3 regions of the Candidatus Pelagibacter sp. PS_28 genome follow, and region 3 is predicted to be linked to each of the others. Evidence: riboswitches for the same ligand, from Rfam matches in the RefSeq annotation. Region 3 holds a riboswitch; each other region holds the start of a gene.

Region 1 (3,277 bases), 260 kb from region 3:
AACTTTATGAATTGTTGTCAGTTACTAAAAATAGCTGGACTATTGCTAAATTTTTATCAACTAATAATGAATTAAGACACGTTGTTAGAAGAGCATTTATAGTAGAGAAATTCCCTTATTCTGAAATACAAGACAACACTATTGGCCAAAAAATAATGCCTATTGATATGCTGAGGTTAAAGTTATCATTCTTTGGAGCATTAAAATTTGATCCACGTTCTGATAAGTGGCTAAGAATATGTATGTTTCAAGGTGCACCCCTACCAGAGCAATTAAAAAACTATGATGAACATTGGGTTTATAATTAATCAACATGAGATCATTAAGCGAAATAGATACAGTTTCTAAAAGATCAAGTAGAGCTGCTGGATATTCTTGGGGTATTGCAGAAGAAATCGGAAAAAACATAAGACTACTTGAAATTTTTAGCTTACCTGGAATTAAAAACTTAAATAGTTTTTTTAAGAAAAAAAAAGAAATAAGGTTAGAGAATATCAGCATCATAAAGCAAGACAATGAGGCTGGTAAAAATGAATATTGCCCAATAATAGCAGGGGTAAATTTTTTAGATCAGATTAAAACTTTAGAAACTTTAAATGAGATAACGTTTAAAAAAGTCTCATATCCATTACTTTTCCTACCATTTGTAAGTAGAGCAGCTGAGGTAATCGGTAAAAGAATATTCTTAAAAATGGATGACAGGGAGTTTTTGTTAAACTTCAATAACAATATTTATTCTAATTATACTAAAAACGAAATCATCATATCTGCTGAAAATATTTACTTAAAAGTTTTAGAAAACAGAGACTCGTTTGAAGAAAAAGAATGGAATGAGCTTTATAAGCTTTCAGAAGAAACTTTTGTTGAAGAAAATGACAGTTTAAAAGAAAGTGGTGCTGGTGCTGGATTAACTGATAACGATTAGTTTATTTAAATTTAGTCATTTCCTTAATATGAGAAGGTCTTGTTTCACAACATCCACCTAAAATAGTTGCACCTGTATCTTTAAATTTTTTAACAAAATTTGCCATCAATTCAGGTGTTAAGTCTTTTCTTTGACCCAAAAATTCATTTGGGTTACCAGTTTTGCTCATATTGTAATTGTTAGTATAGCCATCTTTAGGCTTAGTTGTCACGAAAGCATTTAGTTTAAATCCAAAAGGAACGCCTAAATTTTTTACTTCTTCTAAATTTTCAGAAAAGTTTTCAGGAGAAACGCACGATAAAATTAATCCTAGTAAATTGTTATGGTTAATATGATTAATAATATCTGATATTTTTTCACCACTTGGAAGATTTATTCCCTCAGAAATATGAGCACCTATTAAATATGGCTTATTAAATTTTTTAATTGCTTCAATTGCTAACCTAAACTCTTTTACGCTAGACAAAACATCTAGGTAAAAAAAATCAATATAAGGATCTAATAATTTTGCTTGATCATAAAAATTTTGTTTAATTTCATGATCTGGCCTTGTATCTTCTTCATATGTTAAATATTGAGGTGGAAGACCACCTGCAATTAACACATTAGGATATTGTTCTTTTGCTTTCTGAGCTATCTCACCAGCTTTTTTATTTAAGTATTCAAATTTATCTTCAATTTTATTATCACGTAATCTTATTCGTCTAGTAGTAAAGGTTGCTGTAACAATAACTTCAGCACCTGCTTTAATAAAATCTAAATGTGTGTCTAGTAAGAGTTGATGGTATTCTTCTTTTAATACAGCATTTGCACTCCACAATGTGCCGTTTGGCTTCATACCACGAGCCAACAATTCTTGCCCCATACCACCATCTAAAATTCGTGTTGTTTTAAAAAAATTAATATCCATTTTTATTCCTAACTTTTTTAGTGCTTTGGCTTTATGCCAGGTGCACAATACAGCTCAACTACCTTTACCAATTATATAATGATTTCCTTTTTAGCAGTTAGTACCTGCAATATGGATCAAATCGGTTAAACTATCTATATATCTAATAGACTGATTAGTAAATCACTTCTTGAATAATATTTTAGCATTAAATGAGAAGGATCTTCTCTCACCATCAACATTAAATGGATAAGCTGTGTGCATTAAATAATTAGGAAAAATCAATAAATCTCCTAATTTAGGGTTTAAATTATAGATACTTTGACTTAAAAAGTTTTTTTGACCATTAATAAAATCAATTGTTCCATTAGTTTTAATCTTTTTATTCTTAACTAGTTTATTTTGATTCATATCTTTTGGGATTTTAAGATAGCCAACCCCTGACAATTGTCCTTCATGATAATGAATTGGATTATATTCATTTTTTAACTGTTTAACTACCCATAGATTTATTATCTTAATTTCTTTAATTTTTTTAACACCTGACTTATCAAGGTAAACTTTAATATTTTTTATTAATTCTTTAGACAAACTCTTATTAATTAATGTTTTAGGTATCTTAATTTCATTCTTAATTTGACTTGCAAGTTTAGAGCTATAGTCATTTTTTTTAGATAATTGAGATTTATCAACGTGATTATTTAATATAGTAATAATTTTTTTGGATAACTTTGTTTTTCCTATGGTGGGTCCAAATGCTCTGAATGTTTTCATAATTTTTCTATAATAATTTAATACTTCTGTTATGCAAACAACTTTAGTCCCATTCGAATAGCAACAAATATGACAAGTGCTGATGTTACAAGAGCCAATATTCTTGCAGGGAAAATTTTAATATTCAAGAAATTTCCTAATTGACCGCCTATTAAAACAAACAGAAATAATGGCCAATAATCAAAAATTCCATTTATTGTTGATGCCTTTGTAAATTGGCCAGCAAGTCCTGATAAAGAATTAATCAGTATGAATAATGATGCTGCTGTTGCAATGTTTTTTGCTTTATCTACTCTAATTAATAACAATATAGGGCTTAAGAAAATTCCACCACCAATTCCAACTATACCAGACACAAATCCAATAGATGCACCAATTAATATCGATAACATTTTTGGTATCTTTTTATAAACTTCAATTTTTTGATTAAAAGATTGAAATTTCAAGAGGAGTAGAACTCCTGCTAGTGCTAAGACTAAAAAAAGTAAAATTTCAAAAATTTCTTTATCTACTGATAAAGATCCTCCTATGAATGCAAGTGGCACAGATGAAATCAAATATGGGGCAAGGATCTTAAAATTGATATTTCCAGCTTTAATATAATTTATACAATTTCCTGATACGACAATAATATTACAAAAGAGAGCAATTACAGGAAAGATCAAGTAAGGAATATCCCAAATTAATAG
Region 2 (3,277 bases), 180 kb from region 3:
TCCAATGGATGGAAATTGTATGGTGAACCCAAAATGACTTTTGATAAAAAAAGAGGGGTCATGCGTTGTGCTCAAGCAGTTATAAAAAATTCACCTCAGAAAAAGTATTCCAAAAAGATGAAGTTATCATCGATATAAATGGCAGATCAGATAATACCCTTTGTTTATATGCTAGGGATACTCTTATTAGTACTCCCAGCTTTTCTACAATCTAATTCTAAATTAAAGCAGTTTTTAACTAATCTTAGTATTTGGATTGTCATTATTCTCATAATTTTAACTATTATTTATTTTTTCAATTGACAGTTTGAGAGAAAGTTGATTATATTTAGTTGCGCTGATTTAAGTTAAATTGCAGAGCGCGTTATAAATCCTGCTAAAGCGACGCTTCAACCACCGCTTTAGACAGGTGGTTTTTTTTTATCTTTCATAAAATTAAGCCGGGCAGTTGAACCATATTGTGCGCCCTGCATTTGCTTAAGCACTAAAAAGGAGAAAAGAGGCCTATGAATATAACCTCTTATTATTTTGTGACCTTTTTTCTCCAAAACAAGAGGAAAAAAAATGAGCACAAATAAATTAAAAGAAAGATTAGATAAAGGACCTGTTATATGCGCAGAAGGTTTTTTATTTGAGATAGAAAGACGTGGCTACATGTCATCAGGGGAATTTGTTCCAATGGTGTCATTAGATCATCCTGAAGTTTTAGAGAACTTACATAGAGAATTTCAACACGCAGGATCTGATGTAGTTGAGGCCTTTACTTATAATGGACACAGAGAAAAAATGCGTGTTATTGGTAAAGAAGAACTTCTTGAACCACTAAATCGTTCAGCATTAAAAATTGCTAAAAAAGTAGCACTAGATACTCCTAAAGGATCAAAACCAAATTTGATGGCAGGTAATATTTCAAATTCAAATATCTGGAAACATAATGATCCACAATCTCAAAAAGAAGTTGAAGGAATGTTTACAGAAATGATTGGTTGGGCCGTTGAAGAAGGTGCTGATATGTTAATTGGTGAAACTTTTTATTATGCTGAAGAAGCTTTTAAAGCTTTAGAGATAATGAAAAAAACAGGTTTACCAACTGTATTAACTATATCTCCAATGGGTGAAAATAAAATGAGAGATGGAAAATCTGTTGTTGATACCTGTAAAGAGCTAGAGCAATTAGGGGCTGATGTTGTTGGTTTAAATTGTTTTAGAGGACCTGCTACCATGTTTCCTTTTTTAAAAGAAATTAGAAAAGCAGTTAAATGTCATGTTGGAGCTTTACCTATTCCTTATAGAACCAGTGAAGATTACCCAACATTTTTTAATCTACCAGATCGAAGCAATTGTCAGTGTCCATCACCTCATGGAAGAACGTTTCCAACAGCATTGGACCCACACTTTTGTAATAGATATGAAATAGGTAAATTTGCAAAAGATGCTTATGAGCTAGGTATTAATTACCTTGGAGTATGTTGTGGAGCAAACCCAATGTTGATTAGGGAAGTTGCTGAGTCAATTGGTTTAACTGTTCCAGCAAGTAAATATCGAGAGAACATGGAAAATCATTTTATGTATGGAAAAAATAAAAGAATTCCAAAACATATGACTGAATATGGAGACAAAGCGTAAATAAATTAAGAAGGGCATTTAACTAAATTGTGCGCCTGACATATGTCGAAGCACTAAAACAGGAGAAAAAAAATGAGTAACAATCTAAAAGAAACAATAAGTAATCTACAGAAGGATTTTACAGCCAACCCAAAAAATGCTGTGGTCCAATATGAAAGCAATTCAATTCTTAAAGAAGGACTTCAATCTGTAGTCACTCTTAGAGAGCATAAATTAGTTGTTGATGAACCCAAAAGTTTTGGTGGAAAAGATGAGGGACCCAGCCCAGTAGAGTTAATATTAGCAGCGTTAGCAACGTGTCAGGAGATAACCTATAAAGCATTTGCTACAGCAGCGGGTATTAATATTGAGAGTGTTAGTGTTAAATTAAAAGGTGAATTAGATCTTCAGGGTTTTTTAGCTTTAAATAAAAACACTAGACCTGGCTTTCAATCCATCTCTGGTACTGTTGATATTAAATCTTCATCACCTAAAGCAGAAATAGATAAATTGATTGATACGGTAAATACACATTGCCCGGTATTAGATATTTTATCAAAAGGAGTTCCTATTAAATTGTTTCAAAAGGTTTCTTCAAGTTCTAATAATAAAGAGCACATAGAGCAAAGAGCAAGTGCTGCTTAACTAATCTAATTTAAGCCCTATGAAAATAGGGCTTAAGTCTTTTAAGTTCATTTCAAATCCTAAAAAATTAGAAGTTTGACTAGAATTAAGTATTAATTGCGTGCTAGGGTCTTGTTAATGAAAAATATTTATCATTCTGATATTTATCAATTTAACACCCCAGTTAGTAGTTATTGGGAAGATCATTCAAGCGAAAATTTAAATCTAGATAAACTTAATAAAGATGTCAGCTCAGAAATTGTTGTAATAGGTGGAGGGTACACCGGTTTATCCTGTGCAATTAATTTAATAGAAAATCATAATTTAGAGGTCATTTTAGTTGAAGCTGGAAAAATAGGTTGGGGGGCTTCATCTCGTAATGCAGGTTTCTGTTCTCTACCGCCAAGTAAGATGTCTTTTAAAAAGATGCAATCTATTTACGGCAATGATGAAACTAAAAAGTTCTTTAAAAACTCTGTTGAAGGCTCAAATTATACAAAAGATATTATACAAGAATATAATATTGATTGTGATGTAACGGGGGATAGTAATTACGTTGTAGCCCATCATCCAAATAAGTTTAAAGATATTAAAGAACAAGCTACAGCTTACAGAGAAGAGTTTGGCATTGAAACTGAGATTTATTCAAAAGAAGACTTTGATAAAATTGGCCATGGTGGCACAGAGCAATTTGGAGCTTTTTCTTATAAACCTGGTTTTGCAATCAATCCTCTTAAATTTGTTAATGGCATTGCAAAATATGCTTTATCTAAACAATTAAAAATCTTCGAGCACACTAAAGTGGATAAAATTGATAAAGAGAATGGTGCTTATATTTTAAGGACGAAAGAAGGATCTATTCGATCAAAAAAAATAGTTGTTGCAACAAACGGGTTCTATCAAGAAGGCTTAATCCCAGAGATGAATTCAAGAATTTTACCAGTAATTTCAAATATTATTGTCACCCAACCCTTAACCGAGCAAGAAATTGACCAACATAATTTTAAAACATTTTCTCCAATAGCTAATACTAAAAATCTTTTATATT
Region 3 (3,277 bases):
CTTTAGACTCAGCATTCATTTATCTTTAGCTTTATTTATCTTATGTTTAATTTTCTGGTATATTTTAGATATTCATAAAATTAAGAAATTTGAAAATAAAATTCCAAATTTTCTTTTATTATTCATACTTAAATTGATAGTTTTACAGATTGTATTGGGTGCTTTTTTATCTGGTTTAGATGGTGGTCTCATCTATAACTCATGGCCTGATATGAATGGTAGTTTTTTTCCAAATGATGTAAGTTATGGTGATTTAATTACCACTCAATTATTTAATAACCCATCAATTATTCAATTTTTTCATAGATCAACTGCATATTTGCTTTTATTTTTTATAATCATTTTAAATTTTATCTATTTTAAAAAACAATATGATTTTAAATATGTATTATTTTTTGATGTTGCTTTCTTGTTTCAAATTTTTTTAGGAATTATAACTTTGATTTCTGGTGTAGAGATTACATACGCTTCACTACACCAGCTAGGTTCAATATTAGTTTTGAGTTCTTATTTTTTGATATTATATAAAAACTCTAACTAACTGCTTTCAAATTTCCTTTAGAAGATTTATTTAAAGCTTGGTCTAAATCCTCAATAATGTCATCTATATGCTCAATACCAATACATAATCTTACGTATCCAGGAGTTACACCTGAGGCTAACAATTCTTTTTCTGTTAACTGACTATGAGTTGTTGTTGCAGGATGAATTGCTAAACTTCTTGCATCTCCAATATTTGCAACATGATAAAACATTTTTAAAGACTCAATAAATCTCTTACCTGCTTCAATACCACCTTTGAGCTCAATACCAACTAAACCACCATTTCCTTTATTAAGGTATTTTTTAGCACGATCAGCAATTTTACCCTCATGTTCTGTTGGATAGATTACTCTTGTTACTTCTTTATTTTTCTTTAAATAGTCAACAACTTTTGATGCATTTGAGCAGTGTTGTTTCATTCTAAGAGCAACTGTTTCAAGCCCTTGAATAATTCCAAATGCGTTGTCAGGTGATAGGGCAGAACCAAGATCTCTTAGTAATGTAACCCGAGCTCTTACTGCAAAAGAAACATTAGCCCCAGTTAATTCTGGAACCACTTTTCCCCATATAGCTCCACCGTAACTTGCGTCAGGTTCGTTAAATAAAGGTTGTCTTTTGGGATCAGCTGTCCAATCAAAATTACCTCCATCAACTAAAGCTCCACCTACAACTGTACCGTGACCACCTATATATTTTGTTAATGAATAAACTACTACAGCAGCACCATGTTCTAAAGGTTTGCAAATTACAGGGGCAGCTGTGTTGTCCATTATTAATGGTATATTGTATTTTTTACCAATATCAGAAACTTCTTTAATCGGAAAAACTCTCAAATAAGGATTTGGTAAAGTTTCACCATAAAAAGCTCTAGTTTTATCATCAACAGCTTTTTCAAAGTTTTTTGGGTCAGAAGGGTCCGCATATCTAACTTCAATACCAAGTTTACTTAATGTATGCGTGAATAACGAAATAGTACCTCCGTATAAATCCGTAGAGCTCACTATATTATCCCCAGCTTGTGCAACGTTTAAAATTGCAAAAGTTGATGCGGTTTGTCCAGATGCTACTGTTAAACAGGCTAATCCTCCCTCTAATGAAGCAACCCTTTTTTCAAGAGCATCATTTGTTGGATTCATTATTCTTGTATAAATATTTCCAAATTCCTTAAGAGCAAACAAATTCGCAGCATGTTCAGTACTATCAAATTGATACGATGTTGTTCTATAAATTGGAACTGCTACTGCTTTGGTTGTTGGATCGCTTCTATAATCACCACCATGTATAGCTATAGTCTCAGGGTTTTGTCTTTTTGTACTCATCTTAATACTCCTTTTTTAGTACTTTTGCTTTATGCAAGGCGTACAATACAGTTCAAATGCGCCTACCGATAATGTGGGTAAAAAATCCTTTTTAGCAATAACTAGCCTGCAATAGGAACAAATCGGCTATATAGAAATATCATTTAAGCAAGATATTGCAAGGGAAATATAAAATTGACATTATATCTAATAATAGTATTAATCCTCGCACAATGACAAAATTTCTAAAAAGTGGTGATTTAAACAGTAACTGGTTTGAGATTGATGCTAAAAATGCTGTAGTTGGCAGATTAGCTTCTATTATCGCTATGATTGTTAGAGGAAAAAATAAAACAACTTTTACACCTCATATGGATGATGGTGATTTTGTTGTTGTTAAAAATGTTGAACAAGCAAAGTTCACTGGAAAAAAATTTAAAGATAAAAAATATTATAGACATACTGGTCACCCAGGTGGAATTAAAGAAATTACTCCTGAAAAGTTATTAGAAAAAAATAAACCTGGAGAGACATTAAAATTAGCTATTAAAAGAATGTTACCTGGTGGAGTTCTAGGAAGAAAACAATTAACTAAAGTAAAAATTTATGCTGGTGAAGAACACCCTCATGCAGCACAAAACCCAAAACTTTTAGACCTAGGTAAATTAAACAGTAAAAATTTAATAAGAAATTAATATGGAAACAGAAGCTTCACCAAATAAAGTATCTACAAAAAAACCTAAAATTAAATTAGATTTTAAAGATAGTAAATACGCAACTGGTAGAAGAAAAAAATCTATTGCAAAAATTTGGGTGAAAAAGGGTACTGGCAAAATTTACGTTAATGGCAGAACTATGGATGAGTACTTCACTAGCGGAAGTCACAAAATGCAAATCACAAGACCATTTGAGATTATAAACCAAGCAACTGATTATGATGTAAGATGTAGTGTAGCAGGCGGTGGTCACACAGGTCAAGCTGGCGCAATGGTTCATGGTATTGCTAAAGCATTAATCTTATTTGACTCAGAGAATAGAGCAGTACTTAAGACAGAAAAGCTTAATACTAGAGACTCTAGATCGGTTGAAAGAAAAAAACCTGGTCGAAGAAAAGCAAGAAGAAGCTTCCAATTCTCGAAAAGATAATTCTTTTTTAACTCTAAACTGTTATAATAAAAAAATGCCTAAGCTTAATGTTTTAGTTGCTGGATCAACAGGTTATATTGGTGTTCAATTAATTAAATTATTAGTTAAACACAGCAATGTTAACATTAAATATCTTTGTGGTAATACGTCTGTTGGAAAAAATATCTCTAGTTATGATAAATCATTAAGTTCAAAAAAATTACCTAAAATTATTAGATACAATAAAGAACTTTTGAAAAACATAGACCTTGTTTTTACAGCTCTACCTAATGGTGAAGCACAAGATATTT

What was found. Region 3 has a riboswitch for S-adenosylmethionine ahead of AC5SMR_RS03190 (O-acetylhomoserine aminocarboxypropyltransferase/cysteine synthase family protein). Riboswitches for the same ligand answer to the same signal wherever they lie in the genome.
Region 1: it holds a riboswitch for S-adenosylmethionine, as region 3 does, so the genes downstream of both, AC5SMR_RS01690 (homocysteine S-methyltransferase family protein) here and AC5SMR_RS03190 (O-acetylhomoserine aminocarboxypropyltransferase/cysteine synthase family protein) in region 3, are expected to answer to the same signal.
Region 2: it holds a riboswitch for S-adenosylmethionine, as region 3 does, so the genes downstream of both, AC5SMR_RS02170 (OsmC family protein) here and AC5SMR_RS03190 (O-acetylhomoserine aminocarboxypropyltransferase/cysteine synthase family protein) in region 3, are expected to answer to the same signal.

What each region holds. Positions count from the first base shown of each region.
Region 1 is NZ_CM182070.1:324,622-327,898, forward strand. It holds gene AC5SMR_RS01680 (hypothetical protein) at 1-308, shown strand, start outside; gene AC5SMR_RS01685 (DUF3726 domain-containing protein) at 314-925, shown strand; gene AC5SMR_RS01690 (homocysteine S-methyltransferase family protein) at 927-1,835, opposite strand; SAM riboswitch class V at 1,845-1,908, opposite strand; gene AC5SMR_RS01695 (2OG-Fe(II) oxygenase family protein) at 1,998-2,588, opposite strand; gene AC5SMR_RS01700 (sulfite exporter TauE/SafE family protein) at 2,618-3,277, opposite strand, start outside.
Region 2 is NZ_CM182070.1:408,165-411,441, forward strand. It holds gene AC5SMR_RS02160 (DUF1737 domain-containing protein) at 1-138, shown strand, start outside; SAM riboswitch class V at 434-498, shown strand; gene AC5SMR_RS02165 (homocysteine S-methyltransferase family protein) at 565-1,626, shown strand; SAM riboswitch class V at 1,630-1,694, shown strand; gene AC5SMR_RS02170 (OsmC family protein) at 1,699-2,250, shown strand; gene AC5SMR_RS02175 (NAD(P)/FAD-dependent oxidoreductase) at 2,368-3,277, shown strand, end outside.
Region 3 is NZ_CM182070.1:584,477-587,753, forward strand. It holds gene AC5SMR_RS03185 (COX15/CtaA family protein) at 1-541, shown strand, start outside; gene AC5SMR_RS03190 (O-acetylhomoserine aminocarboxypropyltransferase/cysteine synthase family protein) at 534-1,862, opposite strand; SAM riboswitch class V at 1,867-1,935, opposite strand; gene rplM (50S ribosomal protein L13) at 2,075-2,536, shown strand; gene rpsI (30S ribosomal protein S9) at 2,538-2,987, shown strand; gene argC (N-acetyl-gamma-glutamyl-phosphate reductase) at 3,022-3,277, shown strand, end outside.